3 regions of the Enterobacter sp. 4974935 genome follow, and region 3 is predicted to be linked to each of the others. Evidence: predicted binding sites of a transcription regulator. Region 3 holds the regulator's gene; each other region holds the start of a gene.
The links. The regulator Fur, encoded in region 3, represses iron uptake genes when iron is present. The targets are predictions, from matches to a motif close to ATAATAATGAGAACNACTATCAA.

Region 1: the regulator Fur is predicted to act here: its motif matches at 4,023-4,045, upstream of exbB (tol-pal system-associated acyl-CoA thioesterase).
Region 2: the regulator Fur is predicted to act here: its motif matches at 2,276-2,298, upstream of AC4OVS_RS09200 (TonB-dependent siderophore receptor).

What each region holds. Positions count from the first base shown of each region.
Region 1 covers NZ_JBZWGT010000003.1:506,685-512,325, forward strand. The annotation lists gene yqhD (alcohol dehydrogenase) at 1-725, opposite strand, end outside; gene AC4OVS_RS03600 (AraC family transcriptional regulator) at 921-1,820, shown strand; gene yghB (DedA family general envelope maintenance protein YghB) at 1,866-2,525, opposite strand; gene metC (cystathionine beta-lyase) at 2,668-3,855, opposite strand; gene exbB (tol-pal system-associated acyl-CoA thioesterase) at 4,107-4,838, shown strand; gene exbD (TonB system transport protein ExbD) at 4,843-5,268, shown strand; gene AC4OVS_RS03625 (hypothetical protein) at 5,360-5,641, opposite strand, start outside.
Region 2 covers NZ_JBZWGT010000003.1:1,681,000-1,686,640, forward strand. The annotation lists gene ldcA (muramoyltetrapeptide carboxypeptidase) at 1-669, opposite strand, end outside; gene emtA (membrane-bound lytic murein transglycosylase EmtA) at 777-1,388, shown strand; gene ycgR (flagellar brake protein YcgR) at 1,426-2,157, opposite strand; gene AC4OVS_RS09200 (TonB-dependent siderophore receptor) at 2,318-4,420, shown strand; gene AC4OVS_RS09205 (alpha,alpha-trehalase) at 4,493-5,641, opposite strand, start outside.
Region 3 covers NZ_JBZWGT010000003.1:3,057,712-3,063,352, forward strand. The annotation lists gene seqA (replication initiation negative regulator SeqA) at 1-131, opposite strand, end outside; gene ybfF (esterase) at 315-1,088, shown strand; gene ybfE (LexA regulated protein) at 1,217-1,504, shown strand; gene fldA (flavodoxin FldA) at 1,660-2,190, shown strand; gene fur (ferric iron uptake transcriptional regulator) at 2,482-2,928, shown strand; gene chiQ (ChiQ/YbfN family lipoprotein) at 3,021-3,347, opposite strand; gene chiP (chitoporin ChiP) at 3,395-4,792, opposite strand; gene glnS (glutamine--tRNA ligase) at 5,240-5,641, opposite strand, start outside.

The DNA of each region.
Region 1 (5,641 bases), 2.6 Mb from region 3:
GCACGCACGTCATAGTTTTCAGGCTCTTTCAGCGCTTTCGGACCTTCTTCAATCAGCGTCAGCAGAATGCCTTCCGCGAAACGATCCTGAATTTTGGCGTTTACCGGGTAAGTGACGTACTGCTCAACGGTGTGAACAAAGGCGTCGACCACGCCGTTCGCCACCTGACGCGCAGGCAGGGTATAGGTGTAAACCGGATCGAGGATCGCGAACACGGGCTGAACGTGTTCGTTCATAAAGGCCTGCTTGTCACCGGTGGTTTTACGGGAGATGACCGCGCCTTTGTTGGACTCAGAGCCGGTGGCCGGCAGCGTCAGCACGGAGCCCATCGGGATCGCACTGCTGATGTCGCTGCCGCCCGTTTCCAGAATATGCCACGGGTCGATGCCGTCAGCGTAATGCGCTGCCGCCGCGATGAATTTGGTGCCGTCCAGCACGGAACCGCCGCCCACCGCCAGCAGGAAAGTGATCTGCTCGTCACGGGCGATTTTTACCGCGTTCATCAGCGTTTCATAAGACGGGTTAGGCTCGATACCGCCGAACTCGCGTACGTCCAGCCCTTCCAGAGCGCTGTAAACCTGATCCAGTACGCCGGTTTTTTTCACGCTGCCGCCGCCGTAGGTAATCAGGACGCGGGCGTCCGTCGGGATTTGCGCGCGCAGGTCAGCGATAGCGTCTTTACCAAACAGAATGCGGGTTGGGGTGTGAAGATTAAAGTTGTTCATGGCTTGTTCCCTGTAGTGGGTAAAAAATCGTGGTGGCGCAGAAGGCAACCTGATGCTGCACATTGTGGCGGGCAGGCGCTATCCTCTCAATGCACATTCCTGCCGATGTCTTGCCCATTTCTACAGCGCTCTGGAGAAACGGTAAGAAAATGCGCACACTGTCAGCGTCGGAAACCGTACCCGGAGTAACTGAAAATGAACCGTGATGCCATCTGCCGCCAGCTAACGTCGCAGATTAAAAGACTGATAGATAACGGAAATGATTCGGCTGAGCTGTTGCCGGATATCCGATTGCTCTACGGTACCCAGCCCGGAACGCGCACCCCGGTGATGTATCAGCCCGGCATCGTGTTTCTCTTTTCTGGCCATAAGATTGGCTATATCAATGAGCGCGTGTTCCGTTACGACACCAATGAATATCTGCTTCTGACTGTACCTTTACCCTTCGAATGTGAAACTTTCGCGACAGAGGAGGTACCGCTGGCCGGGATCCGCGTCAACGTCGACATTCTCCAGTTGCAGGAGTTGCTGATGGAGATTGGGGAGGACAAACTTTTCCGGCCGTCGATGGCGGCAAGCGGTATCAACTCCGCGACCTTATCGGAGGAAATTCTCTGCGCGATTGAACGCCTGTTAGACGTGATGGAAAGGCCTCTGGATGCGCGTATTCTCGGAAAGCAGATTATCCGCGAAATTCTTTACCATGTGCTGCTGGGACCGGGCGGCGGGGCGCTGCTGGCGCTGGTAAGCCGGCAAACGCACTTCAGCCTCATTAGTCGCGTGCTGAAGCGCATCGAGAGCCAGTACACGGAAAACCTCAGCGTTGATCAGCTGGCGGCGGAAGCCAATATGAGCGTCTCGGCGTTTCACCATAACTTTAAATCCGTCACCAGCACGTCGCCGTTGCAGTACCTCAAAACTTACCGTCTGCATAAGGCGCGGATGCTGATGATCCACGATGGCATGAAGGCCAGCGCCGCGGCGATGCGGGTCGGGTATGAAAGCGCTTCGCAGTTTAGTCGGGAATTTAAGCGTTACTTCGGCGTCACGCCGGGGGAAGATGCGTCACGTATCAGAACCATGCAGGGAGCGTGAGGGGAAACGGAGGCCGGGTAAGCGGTAGCGCCACCCGGCTTTTATTTATGCGCTGCAATACTTTTTCTTGATCACCACCGCAATGGTACCCACCAGCCCTGCAACCAGCAGGAAAATCGGCAGGATCATCAGGAAGGTCATCACCTGGTCTTCATGGCGCTTAACAAAGGGGATCATATTCAGCGCGTAGCCGAGCGTGGTAACCACGCCCACCCAGAGCAGGGCGCTCAGCCAGTTGAAGAACTGGAAGCGGCGGTTAGAGAGGCCTGAAATACCCGCCATGGTAGGCAACAGGGTGCGAACGAACGCCAGAAAACGCCCGGCAAGCAACGCCAGCAGGCCGTGACGGTCAAACATGCAGGTCGCGCGCTGATGATATTTATGCGGCAGCTGCGCCAGCCAGCCTTTCACCACGCGGGTGTTTCCAAGCCAGCGCCCTTGCAGGTAGCTCAGCCAACAGCCGAGACTGGCCGCAGAGGTGAGGATCACCATTGTCGGTGCGAAGTCCATCACGCCCTTGCCGATTAACGCCCCTGCGAGCAGGAGCAGGCTGTCACCGGGTAAAAATGAGGCTGGCAGTAATCCATTTTCCAGAAACAGCGTCGCGAACATCACGAAATAGACAATCCCGACGACATGTGGGTCCGCCAGCGCGGCAAAATCGTGTTGCCAGAGCGCCGTGATGATATTTTGAATAACAGCCATGGACTTTCCTGTGGAACAGCAGATATAACGCTATTGTACTCCCAATTTTGCCTGTCGGGGTTGATCGCAGGCGCATCTCATACAGACTTTTCTGCTTGCGGTGTTCAGAATAGCGTCCAGGGAGTACATGTCAGCCAGCACTTTACACGATGCGCTCAAATCCTGCCGATAAATCCGCAATTAAATCGTCCACATTTTCCAGCCCGATATGCAGGCGGATTAAGGTCCCCTCGAAGTCCACCTCGCCGCCCGGGCGCAGGGCCGCAATCTGCTCCGGCTGATTGGGCAGGATCAACGATTCAAACCCACCCCATGAATAGGCCATGCTGAAGAGGGTAAAGTTATCCAGATAGCTTGCCAGCTCGGCGTCATTCAGGCGCTTCTTAAGAACAAATGAGAACAACCCGCTGCTGCCCGTAAAGTCACGTTGCCAGTATTCGTGGCCCTTGCTGCCCGGCAGCGCCGGATGGTTAACGCGCTCCACCTGCGGATGCAGCGCCAGCCACTGTGCAATTTGCAGGCTGCTTTCGTGATGCTGACGCAGACGCACGCCGAGCGTACGGATGCCCCGGCTGGTCATGTAGGCGGTATCGGCATCCACCATCTGGCCCATCAGGTAGGCGTTTTCACGCAATTGCTCCCAGCAGCGGGCATTAGATACCGCCGTACCGATCATGCCGTCTGAGTGGCCAATCAGGTATTTGGTCGCCGCCTGAATGGAGATATCGATGTCAAATTCCAGGGCTTTAAACAGCACACCTGCCGCCCAGGTGTTGTCGATCATGATGATCGCTTCCGGCGCTATGCTGCGCACCGCCTTCACGATGGCCGGGACGTCATGCACTTCCATAGTGATGGAGCCGGGAGATTCCAGGAACACAACGCGCGTGTTGGGCTGAATAAGCCCGGCAATACCGGCCCCAATCAGCGGATCGAACCAGCTGGTGGTGACGCCGAGCTTGCTGAGTATTTTGGTGCAGAAGTCCTGGCTTGGCTCGTAGGCGGTATTGGTCATCAGGATGTGGTCACCCTGTTCAACAAACGCCAGAATGGTATTGGCGACCGCCGCCGCACCGCACGGGAACAGCGCGCAGCCCGCGCCGCCCTCCAGTTCGCACATGGCTTCCTGCAACGAGAAATGGGTTAACGTGCCACGGCGACCGTAAAACAGCCCGCCCTTAGCGCGATTACGCGTGGCGATTTTTTTATCTTCGACGGTATCAAACACCAGCGAGGAGGCACGCTGGATCACGCTGTTGACCGAGCCCTGGGTGTATTTTTTACTGCGTCCTGCCTGCACCAGCGTGGTCTCAAGCTGCTTTTTAGTCATGTTCGCTAACCCTATTTTTATACGTCTGGACGTCCAGACTACCACGATTGTCACAATGTGCATCCGGATGCTTATCGAATAAGCAGAAAATATTATCAAATATTCGCATAAGAAATTTTTACTGCGTAAGCGCAAGGAAAGTGAGCGAAAATTACGGCACTATGTAAATACTAATGAGAACTACTATCAATTCGACGACGTTTTGATATTATTACGTTCAGATTGTGTGATTTGCGTCCTGGAGATACAGAGTGGGTAATAATTTGATGCAGACGGATCTCTCCGTTTGGGGCATGTATCAACATGCTGACATCGTCGTTAAGGTTGTGATGATCGGCCTGATTCTGGCGTCCGTGATCACCTGGGCTATCTTCTTCAGCAAGAGCGCCGAACTTCTTTCACAAAAACGCCGCCTCAAGCGTGAGCAGAAGCAGCTGGCGGAAGCCCGCTCTCTGGATCAGGCTTCTGATATCACCTCATCCTTCCATGCGAAAAGCCTGACTACCCTGTTAGTGAACGAAGCGCAGAACGAGCTGGAACTCTCCGCAGGCAGTGAAGATAACGAAGGCATTAAAGAGCGTACCGGCTTCCGTCTGGAGCGTCGCGTTGCGGCCGTGGGTCGTCATATGGGCCGCGGTAACGGCTACCTGGCGACTATCGGCGCTATCTCCCCGTTCGTCGGCCTGTTCGGTACCGTCTGGGGCATCATGAACAGCTTTATCGGTATCGCCCAGACGCAGACCACTAACCTTGCGGTCGTCGCGCCGGGTATCGCAGAAGCGCTGCTGGCAACGGCTATCGGTCTGGTTGCCGCTATCCCTGCGGTAGTTATCTATAACATCTTCGCGCGCATGATTGGCAGTTACAAAGCCACACTGGGTGACGTTGCCGCGCAGGTTCTGCTGCTGCAAAGCCGCGATCTGGACCTGAACGCCAGCGCCGTTAAACCGGTGCATGCGGCGTCCAAACTGCGCGTAGGTTGATTGTATGGCAATGCGTCTTAATGAAAATCTGGACGATAACGGTGAAATGCATGAGATCAACGTGACGCCGTTTATCGACGTCATGCTGGTTCTGCTGATTATCTTTATGGTTGCCGCGCCGCTGGCGACGGTGGACGTGAAGGTGAATCTGCCAGCGTCCTCCAGCCAGCCGCAGCCGCGTCCGGAAAAGCCTGTCTACCTGTCCGTGAAGGCCGATAAGTCCATGTTCCTGGGCAACGATCCGGTGACGGATGCCTCGGTTATTCCGGCGCTGGACCAGCTGACCGGCGGCAAGAAAGACACCACCGTCTTCTTCCGCGCGGATAAAACCGTCGATTATGAAACCATGATGAAGGTAATGGACACGCTGCATCAGGCGGGATACCTGAAGATTGGTCTGGTCGGCGAAGAGAAAGCGGCCGCGAAGTAAAACGAAGGCGAAGCCGCCTTCCGTGCCGGGTGGCGGCTTCGCCTTACCCGGCCTACAATCTCAGGCTAGCGCCGCCGGGCGAACCACGTTGTCAGCAGTTAGAAGATGTTGTTGACGCCTCTTCATCGAGCGCCACGCAGGTGACGTTTGATGTGCGATAGTTGCCTTCCGAGAGTTTACGGGTCAGGCGCAGGGTGGCTGTCTCGCGTGCCAGCAGGTACTGATAGTTCGTCTCCAGTCGCCCAAGGATCTTCTCTTTAAGCTCAGGGCGCAGCTCAATAATGGCGTTCATCACCGCGCCGTAAATCTCCTCTTTGGCCTGCAAGGCATAAATTTCCCGACGGTTCTGCCATTTCAGGCGCACCAGCGTGGC
Region 2 (5,641 bases), 1.4 Mb from region 3:
ATCCAGGATCCCGGCGTGATAAAGCTGTAACAGCATGCGTTCGACGCGGAACGGGTGTTCGTTGATATCTTCCAGCACCAGAATGCCGTCCTCGATCTGCGGCAGCCACGGTGTCCCAATCAGCGATACCAGCATCGCGAGGTTTCCGCCCCACAGCTGCCCTTCACATTCCCAGTGCGGTCCGTTGCCTTGCCACTCGACGGTAAACGTCGGGTTTTGCAGGGCGCGCCAGAAATGGTCCTGCGTAAACGCATCCAGCTCCGGCGCACCAAAGTTGCCGGCCAGCATCGGGCCGCTAAAGGTAATGACGTTATGCAACGCCAGCAGCCCGAGCTGGATCGCCGTGAAATCGCTGTGTCCGCAGATTAACAGCGGATCCTGCTGCTGGCGTGCGGCCAGCCCGGCCCAGTCGATGCTCTCCAGCAGCCGGCTTGCGCCATAGCCGCCGCGCACGGCCAGCACAATGGTGTTTTCACCTTCCAGCGTTGCCAGGCTGTTGATATCGCTCAGTCTCTGCGCCTCCGTACCGGCAAAACGCTGCATGCGGCGGGGGATAATTGTCTGATTTTTTACCTGATGGCCCATTTCCAGCAGGCGCTGAACGCCCCGCTGTGCCGCCTCCTGGTTGATGCAGTAGCCCGACGGTGCAATGAGATGAAACTGAGGCATGGCAATTCCTTGCTGAATGAGAATCTAATTGTCTATATCATGCCGCTTATACGCCGCCTGCTTCAAGGGGCGACGTACCGCGATGACCGGCTATAAGGATAGATGACGTGAAATTGAGATGGTTTGCTTTTTTGATTGTGTTGCTCGCTGGCTGTAGTTCAAAACATGATTATAAAAATCCCCCCTGGAATCCTGAAGTCCCGGTAAAGCGGGCCATGCAGTGGATGCCGATCAGCGAACAAGCCGGGAAGGCCTGGGGCGTGAGCCCGCGCCTGATCACCGCGATCATCGCCGTGGAGTCCGGCGGGAACCCGACGCTGGTGAGTAAATCGAATGCGGTGGGGCTGATGCAGTTAAAAGCCTCTACGGCGGGAAGAGAGGTCTATCGCTACATGGGCTGGAAGGGACAGCCATCCACCAGCGAGCTGAAAAACCCGGAACGTAATATCTCTATGGGAACCGCTTACCTGAGCATTCTGGAGCATGGCATTCTGAAGGGGATTGACGATCCGGAAGTGATGCAATATGCGCTGGTGGTGTCGTACGTTAACGGAGCTGGCGCGCTGCTCCGAACCTTCTCATCCGATCGCAAAGAGGCGATAGAAGAGATTAACGATATGGATAAAGATGAATTCTTCGAACACGTTGTGAAGAATCATCCGTCAGCACAGGCTCCACGTTATATCTGGAAAGTACAGAAAGCAATGGACGCCATGTAACGTCTTTGTCGGGCGGCAGCACGCTGCCCGACGCCTTTCAGCGCACTTTATTCGCGCGTTCCCGCGCTTCACGCTCCAGTGAAAAAATGATGCGCTGTAGTTCGCGCTCGGCGCCTGGCCCGACATTCAGAAAGCGAAAACTCAGTCGCGGCGTGGTAATGGTTTCGTTTTTGCCGTCCACCACCTTGCGCTCGCTGATGGCAATCAGCTGGGCGTCAAACCAGAAGCGTCCCCATCCGCCCATATCCAGCTCGATCTGACTAAAACGCATACCTTCCACCAGCCCTTCCGGCTTCGGCATATCCATCAACGCTCCCATGCCGCCCAGCGACAGGTCGAAGAGACGAAAGCGGATCTCTTTTTTGTCCGGCATTTTCGCCTTACAGAAGTAGGCCGGGTGAAGCGGGGCGCTGATGCGAAAATACTCGCGGCGCTGCACGAACCAGAGATTAGCGGGCAGGGGGGTGATAAACGCAGGCAAACCCTGGTACACGATCGTGGTCAGGCGAGGCAGTATAAACTCGACTTTAGCCCCCTGCGTTTCGGCCATCACCGAGAGGTTTTCTGCCTGTAGCGCGGCACGGTTTTCATAGCTCTGGCTACCCAGATCCACGATCAGGTGTTCTGCCGTCACGTCCAGGATCTTGCTGATAAACTGGCTGGTTGACCAGTTGATGCGCAGCGGCACCTCGCCCTTTTTCAGGTCGCGTAACACCCCTAATACAGCCAGCGGATTTTGTTTCAGGAACTGCTCACTGTAGCTACTCACGCCAGATGGCTCCTCGATAGATGACAGACTGTCTCTGGGTTATCGGCACGCTGGCATGAAACTTAATACAAACGATCTGTTTTTCTCCGCTGATATTGATTTGGTAATAAAAATGATAATAATTGTCGTTCCCAATATCATCTAATAATAAGACGACACTATGAGCACCTCACGTTTTGCGTTATGCGCGTTGGCAGGCGCCGTCACGCTGGCATTGCAGACACAGGCTTTCGCAGAAGAACCCAACATCGTGGTAACCGGTACAGAGCAGGGCAGCGCGCTCCCTGCCTGGACCAATAGCGCCACGAAATCAGCCGTCGCGGAAAGTAAAACGCCGCAGGTGATCAACACCATCGCCGCTAAAGAGATTGAGCAGCGGCACGCCAGTTCGGTAAACGAGATCCTGCGCTATGCGCCGGGCGTTTCCACGGAGGTGCGCGGGAGCACCTCTTACATGAGCGAGTACAAAATCCGCGGGTTCAACGTTGATCAGGAGTTCTACAACGGCCTGCAACTTCCCTATAACGTCACCGGGAACACCAAAGCGCGAATCGATCCGCTGCTGATTGAGAGCGTCGATATCCTGAAGGGGCCGTCATCCGTGCTGTATGGCGGCGGCTCCCCGGGTGGGCTGGTCAATATTCAGAGTAAAAAGCCGCAGAAAGAGGCGAAAACGGAACTGGGCTTTAATACCGGAAACCGCAATCTGAAAGAGGGGTACCTGGATTCCACGGGGCAGATCGCGAACAGCGACTGGAACTATCGTCTGCTGGGCAAAGCAACGGAAAGTGACGAACAGGCGCACACCACGCGCTATGAAAACTATCTGGTGGCCCCCTCCGTGACCTGGCAGCCGGATGACAAAACGCGCCTGACCATTGACGCGCTGGCGCAAAATACGCCGAGCCTGACGCCGTCTGATCCGATGCCGCTAAGCTATCTGCGGTCTAAATACGCCGATCGTCGTGACTATGCCGGGGATGAGTGGAGCGGCTTCAAACAGCGCCAGTGGATGCTGGGCTACAGCTTTGAGCATGAGTTTGACAGTGGCTGGGGCTTTAACCAGAAAGCGCGCTACTTTGACGTGGATACCCACCAGCGCAGCGCCTATTCCACCGGGACGGGCAGCGAGGTCTACCAGCTTAACCGCTTCGCCTATACCACGGATGAAGATTTGCAGAGCTTCAACATTGATAACCAGGTTACCCGAACCGTCGCGCTGGGGGACTGGCAACATCATCTGCTGGCGGGCTTTGACTACCAGAAGCTGAACTCTCACTTCCATTATCGTTACGCCTCGTCCACACCGGGTATCGATATGCGCAATCCGGATCACTCGCAGATCGATAACGATGCGCTGGGGCTTTACACCGCGCAGAAAAACCGTCTCAGCTATCAGCAGAATGGCTATTACCTCCAGGATCAGATTGCGTTTGGCGGGCTGAACGTGCTGGCCAGCCTGCGCTATGACGACTACCGTTCCGTCACCACCAACTATCTGCAAAACGGTGACAAAGCCTGGGTATCGCAGGATCGCCTCACCAAACGACTGGGCGCGCTTTATGCCTTCGACAATGGTCTCTCGCCGTTTATCAGCTATTCGGAAGGTTTCGCACCGGTATCGCCGCAGGGTACGCTGACCGCGAAAGACGTTAAGCCCACCACCAGTAAGCAGGTGGAGGGTGGGGTGAAATATCTGCTGGCGGAATATGCAACTACCTTCACCGCCTCGGTGTTTAACATTCGTCAGAAAAATGTGGTGACCAGCGATCCGGGCTTCCTCAACTACCGACAGACCGGGGAAGTGGAATCGAAAGGCGCGGAGCTTTCCGCTATTAGTCGTCCAACGGATAACCTGACGCTGATTGCCAATTATGCCTACACCCACGCCATCAATACCGAAGATGACAAGTACCAGGGCAAACGACCGACGCAGGTCCCTGAGAACGCCTTTAATCTGTGGGGAGATTACACCTTTGACAGCACGCCGCTGAGAGGGTTAGCGCTGGGGGCTGGTGCACGCTACACCGGGCCGATGGAGATCTCGCCAGCCAATGATGCAGGCAAGCTGGGCGGTACGACGCAGTACGATCTGGCGGCATCTTACCGCATGGGCGAACTGGCGCCATCGCTGGAGGGGCTGACGCTGAAAGCGAGCGCGCAGAACGTCACCAACAAAGAGACGCTCACCTGCTATGACGCGACCAACTGCTGGATAGGCCGCGACCGCACCTTCCAGGTCGGGGCGAGCTACAGCTTCTGAAAAAAGCCCGGTGGCGTTACCGCACTGAACAGTCCCCTCGCCCCTTTGGGGAGAGGGTTAGGGTGAGGGGCGCTACTGCGCCGCCTGTTTAGCAGGTGCAACATCATCGTTTGCCGCAGACTGATTCTCCGGTACGCTGTCGCACGGCTTCTCTTTCGGGCAGACCATGTCCAGCATCCTGAGCGTCACACCGTTACTCCAGCCGAAACCGTCCTGCAACGGATACTCACCGCCGCCACCGCCGGTACCTGTCGAAGAGACATCGTACTTCTCAACCAGTTTCTTCTCGCGATCGTAGGTATGCTGAACGTTTTTCAGGAAACGCCAGGTCACGTCCATCGCCACTTTCTGCTGACCATAGTTCTGCAACCCTTCCACCGCTACCCACTGCAACGGCGCCCAGCCGTTCGGCGCATCCCACTGCTGCCCGCTGTTGATGGTGGTGGTAGAAATACCGCCCGGTTTCAGCAGGCGCGACGATGCGGCTGCGGCCACTTTATCGGCGCGATCCTGTGATGCGGCCTTCACATACAGCGGGAAGAGGGCCGCGGCAGTCAGCTGATTACGCACCTTCCTGGTTTTCAGATCGTAATCCGCATACCAGCCCTCTTTATCGTTCCACAGGTGGCTCTCCATGGCTTTCTGACGTGCGGAGGCCAGCGCGTCATATTTACTTGCGCTTGCGGTATCCCCGTCTTCCTGGCTGGCACGGGCCAGCAGTTTTTCCATCTTAAACATCAACGCATTCAGATCCACCGGCACGATGCTGGTGGTGCGGATGGTACCCAGCTTCTGGGGATCGTCCATCCAGCGGGAGCTGAAATCCCAGCCCGAGGCCGCGGCAGAGCGCAGATCACGGTAAATCTCGGTGGCCGGACGGTTAGGGTTATTTTTGGCGGTGGTCACGTCATCCAGCCACGACTCAGGGCGTGGCGTGTCCAGATCGTCCCAGTAGCGGTTGAGGAGGGAGCCGTCATCCAGCTTCACCACGCGTTTGTTTGCCTGACCAGGCTGGAGCCCATCAGCCCCCTCCATCCAGTAGGCATACTCCTTCTCCATCTGCGGACGGTATTTCTTCAACGCGTCGCTGTCATGCGTGGCCAACAGTTCCACCATCAAAGAAAAGAACGGTGGCTGAGAGCGGCTCAGGTAGTAGCTGCGGTTACCGTTAGGGATATGGCCCCAGGTATCAAGCTCGTATGCGAAGTTGTCCACCATGTC
Region 3 (5,641 bases):
ACAGGAGTGGGCTGTGAGGCGGCGGAAATTTTAAGCATGCGCCGTAAAATGTCGGACGCGCTCTCCCCAATATGCCGCGTCTGGCTGGCAATATACTGATAGAGTTCGTCATCAACTTCGATTGTTTTCATCTTAATCCAGTGCGATATCTTATCTGAATACAAGTCGTTGAGATTATAAGGTCTAATCCCAACAGCGGATAGCGTCAAACCAGGTTGGCGGCAAAAGTCAGATTAAACTGGATCCTTGCCCCCGGGCGGCAGAATGGTCAACATGATACCCTAACCTGACAAACCTAAAAAAAGAACTTTGCCATGAAATTGAATACCCGAGCGCAAACTGCACAATCGCCGAACAATAATTCTCCCATCGTACTGGTTCACGGCCTGTTTGGTAGCCTGGATAACCTGGGCGTGCTGGCGCGCGATTTAGTGACCGATCACGAGATCCTCCAGGTTGATATGCGCAATCACGGTCTTTCAGGGCGCTCGGAGGAGATGACCTACGCAGCCATGGCGCAGGATCTGCGGGACACCCTCGATGCGAATAATATCCAGAAAGCGACGCTCATCGGGCATTCAATGGGCGGTAAAGCGGTGATGGCGCTTACAGCGCTGGCCCCTGAGCGAATTTCCGGTCTGGTGGTCATTGACGTTGCGCCCGTCAATTACGACGTTCGCCGTCACGATGAGATTTTCGCTGCGATCAATGCCGTGACAGAGTCAGGCGTCTCCACACGCCAGCAGGCGGCAGCCGTTATGCGCGAGCATCTCGATGAAGAAGGCGTAGTCCAGTTCCTGCTGAAATCCTTTGTTGACGGACAATGGCGCTTTAACGTCCCGGTACTGTGGGATCAGTATTCGCATATTGTGGGGTGGGAAAATGTCCCCGCCTGGCCGCACCCTACCCTCTTTATTCGCGGCGGCAACTCCCCTTACGTCACTGACGCGTACCGTGACACGCTGCTGGCGCAATTTCCGCAGGCTCGCGCTCACGTCATCGCCGGTGCCGGGCACTGGGTCCACGCGGAAAAACCGGATGCGGTCCTGCGCGCCATTCGCCGCTATCTTACTGATACAGCGAATTGATTAAAAAGCCAGCGACCGGAAGACGACGGGCTTCCAGTCGTTGGCGTGTGGATATGGGTGATGTATGATGGCGCGCTTATCGCCCGGGCATTAGCAGGGCGGCGTGTTTCCCCCGAAGTCTCAGAATCATGGCCAAAGAACAAACGGACCGTACGACACTAGATCTGTTCGCGAATGAGCGTCGACCGGGACGACCGAAAACGAATCCGCTTTCGCGCGATGAACAGCTGCGTATCAATAAACGCAACCAGCTTAAACGCGATAAAAATCGTGGGCTTAAGCGTGTCGAACTCAAGCTGAATGCCGATGCCGTCGATGCGCTTAACGAGTTAGCTGACGCGCGCAACATCAGCCGCAGCGAACTGATCGAAGAGATGCTGATCGCCCAGCTTGAGACGTTACGCGGCAAGGCGTGAGTCAGAAAATCCCCAATATTACCTTTTTCATGTAGCACAGAGTGCAGTCCTGCGTGATAGCTGTTTCCGCAGGGTTGCCTGTTCTGCTATTATTGCCCTTATCCGTGGACAATTTGCGCCACCATACCATTAAGTTTCAAGAGGTTATTTTACTCATGGCAATCATCGGCATTTTCTTTGGCAGTGATACCGGCAATACTGAAAATATCGCAAAAAACATTCAAAAACAGCTCGGTAAAGACGTTGCTGATGTGCATGACATCGCCAAGAGCAGCAAAGAAGATCTCGAGGGCTATGACATCCTGCTGTTGGGCATCCCGACCTGGTACTACGGTGAAGCACAGTGTGACTGGGACGATTTCTTCCCGACGCTGGAAGAAGTCGACTTCAACGGCAAGCTGGTTGCCCTGTTTGGCTGTGGCGATCAGGAAGACTACGCTGAGTATTTCTGTGATGCGCTGGGCACTATTCGCGACATCATTGAGCCGCGCGGTGCGGCGATCGTTGGTCACTGGCCAACAGCGGGTTACCACTTCGAAGCTTCCAAAGGTCTGGCAGATGACGATCACTTCGTTGGCCTTGCCATTGATGAAGACCGTCAGCCAGAGCTGACCGCAGAGCGTGTAGAAAAATGGGTTAAGCAGGTTCGTGAAGAGCTGAACCTGGACGATATCCTTAACGCCTGATATCCCTGCGGCGCAACTCCGGTTGCGCCCGTTGTCCAGGTAAAACCGATTAAATTAATTGCTACAAACTTTTAACTTTTTCGTCCAGACCTGTACAATATCCCCCTGGTAAAAAGTGGGTGCCATCGAACAAGTTTGTTGGTGATACCACGTTTTTATAAGCATACTTTGCTTGAGACTTGCAGTTTTCATTTAGCCATGGCAGTTCTATAATGAGACGCATTATCCCAAGTGCATTTTCTGTCACTTCTTCTTTTGAAGTGAATCGTTTAGCAACAGGACAGATTCCGCATGACTGACAACAATACCGCATTAAAGAAAGCTGGCCTGAAAGTAACGCTTCCTCGGTTAAAAATCCTTGAAGTGCTTCAGGGGCCAGACAATCACCATGTCAGTGCGGAAGACCTTTATAAGCGTCTTATCGATATGGGTGAAGAGATTGGGCTGGCAACCGTCTATCGTGTGCTGAACCAGTTTGATGACGCGGGCATTGTTACTCGTCATAATTTCGAAGGCGGTAAATCCGTGTTCGAGCTGACTCAGCAACACCACCACGATCACCTGATCTGCCTCGACTGTGGCAAGGTCATTGAATTTAGCGATGATTCCATTGAATCACGCCAGCGTGAAATCGCCGCCCGTCATGGCATCCGCCTGACCAACCACAGCCTGTACCTGTACGGTCACTGTGCTGAAGGGGATTGCCGCGAAAATGAACATGCTCACGACGCAAAATAAGTCAGTGTTAATACTCTGAGCCAACCGTGAGGTTGGCTTTTTTTTGCCTGGAAAAAGCCCGGTAAGCGCAGCGCCACCGGGCGTAAAGCAACTTATTTATTGTTATTGCGAATCTCGTCCCATATCTTATCGCAACGCTTCGCCACTTCCTGATCGTTACCGGTTTTACGCGCCTGAATACAGGCCTGGTAATCCATCACGCGAACGTTTTCCTGCGTGGCGAATTGCTCATGGGCTTTGTCTTTTTTTAGCTCGTTCAGCACGCTTTGACAGGCTTCAATCTTCTCAGGTGAACCTTGTGCGGTATTGATGCAAGCGCTATACGCCTCTTTCAGACGGGAGTCTTCTTTCGGCGCCTGATCCTGCGCGCACGCCACCAGCCCGAATGCCAGCAGCGCAACGATTACCCTTTTTTTCATCATGTTCAGTCTCCATAACGGCGGGACACAGCCCGCCGCAGCATTCATCAGAAGATGGTAAATGGCGCAATGACCATGAATTTCACGTCGCGCTCATCCTGGAAGATGTTGCCGTAACCGCCCGCGTAGCTCGGGATATCGGAGTGGTTGTCATACTGGGTGAAGTGCAGTTTGAACATCGTGCCTTTCGCACGGCCCTCCTGCAGGGTATAAATCGCATCCAGACTGTATGAAGACTCTTTCAGACGGTAGTTCGGATCGTAGTAGGCGTCTGGCGTAGCCATATCCGCTGGCTTCGCGTCCCAGGCATACGCGTAGGACGCGCCCACTGCCCAGCCAGGCAGGTTCCAGTTCTTCAGATCATACATTGCGCCGAAGAAGACTGCCTTTTCGCCGTCGGCGTTGAAGTCAGAGCGGTTATCCCACCAGATATCCAGACGACCGTTGGAAGAGGCGTAGGTTGGCGTCATACGTTGCAGGAAATAGCCCTGTTGCCCTTCTGCCTTGACCCATGTCCCCTCCAGACGCAAATCAACCTGACCCACCTTGTAGCCGAAGGTCAGCGCCTGTAACCACGCGGTGCCGTCATAAATATCATTTACGCTGCCATCGCTGACCTTGTCGCGCGTACCGTAGAACTGATAGCTGGTGCTCAGCGGGCTACCTGCGATATCAAATTTGTAGCTGGCTTTAGCAAAGTACTGATCAATATAACCTTCAGCCTGACCAAAAGCCGCTTCCAGCACCAGATCGTTTTTGAAGTCGTACTTCGCCCCCAGCGAGTGGAGATAATCAACTTTGGTTTTTTTATCGTTTTGATAGAACTTGTCCATCTCAATGTGCCACGGCGCTTTGTACTCGTTGGTCCACATATAGGAGAAGCTCAACGCCCCCGCATCGCCGTAGTCAAAATTAGCACCGGCTTCCGCGCCCTGATAGGTACCTGGCATAAAGCTCCAGTGCGGCGCTAACAGCGTCTGACCGGTTGGCTGGATATAACCACCACGCGCCCAGACCGGGCCATATTTGAATTTTGCAGCCGCTTTATACAGGCTGATTCCGCTTTTATCGCCGGACCAGTCTTCGTCGTAAGCTTTATTGCTGGAGGAGAACGCAATTTCGTTCGGATGGCCGCTGTCGCCATTTTCGGCCATTTCAATTGCGGTGAACGCTGCAATATCGATCCCGAACATATCGGCGGCATATCCCGACTGGAAATCCAGGTTGGCGTTCCAGGTCGAGTGAGAGAGGTTAGTTTTGTATTTATCTTCAGTGACGTCTTTACGGTCACGCTCACGTTGCCAGTAATAAATACCGCCCGTAAGGGTGGAATCTTCAATGAAACCTGCTGCTTTTGCCTCTGGCGCAACCACCAGGCCCGACATTGCTGTCACACCGGCGATAGCCAGCGCCAGCGCACTACGTTTGCCACTGAACGTACGCATAGATTATTCCTCTTTGACGAATTAAAACGCCTTAAACGGCGAAAAACAGAAAAGACCAAATGGTCAGGGGTAGTCAGAAATACCCTCGAATTAACTACCGTCTTTAGGTTATTTTTCGCGACGCGAATTATCAATGCTTTTAATCAGGCAAAAGTCAGGATTATGACGAAGAGCACATATTTCGTAGTGCTTTGTAACATTTACCGTGAAGCGAGTACTGGCGGGGGAATACGCTAATTTTCAGCAAGTAACATTGAGATTGAGAATATATTTTTCAGCGTTTCTGTTTTTGGAAAACAACAAACTTTTTTTAAATAAAATAAGTAGCACCACATTGACCTGGAATGTTGGCTTTAAAAGATTATCCCGATGCTTAACGACATGATCGTTAAATAAAAAAACGCCGCATTACGCGGCGTTTGTTTCTCATTGACCAGAGCAGCGTTATTATTCGCCGATCTTAGTCCAGGTATCACGCAGACCCACGGTACGGTTAAATACCGGTTTTTCTGCCGTGCTGTAACGACTGTCCAGGCAGAAATAACCCTCACGTTCGAACTGGAACGCTTTACCGGCTTCAGCGGCTTTTAGAGACGGCTCGGCATACCCCTGCTTGATAATCAGCGACTCAGGGTTAATAACCGCCAGGAAGTCTTCCGCTGCGCCTGGGTTAGGCACGCTGAACAGACGGTCGTAGAGACGGATCTCAACCGGCAGCGCATGCTGCGCGCTCACCCAGTGGATTACACCTTTCACTTTACGGCCATCCGCCGGATCTTTGCTCAGCGTCTCTGCGTCGTACGTACAGAAGATGGTCGTGATGTTACCTTCCGCATCTTTCTCTACGCG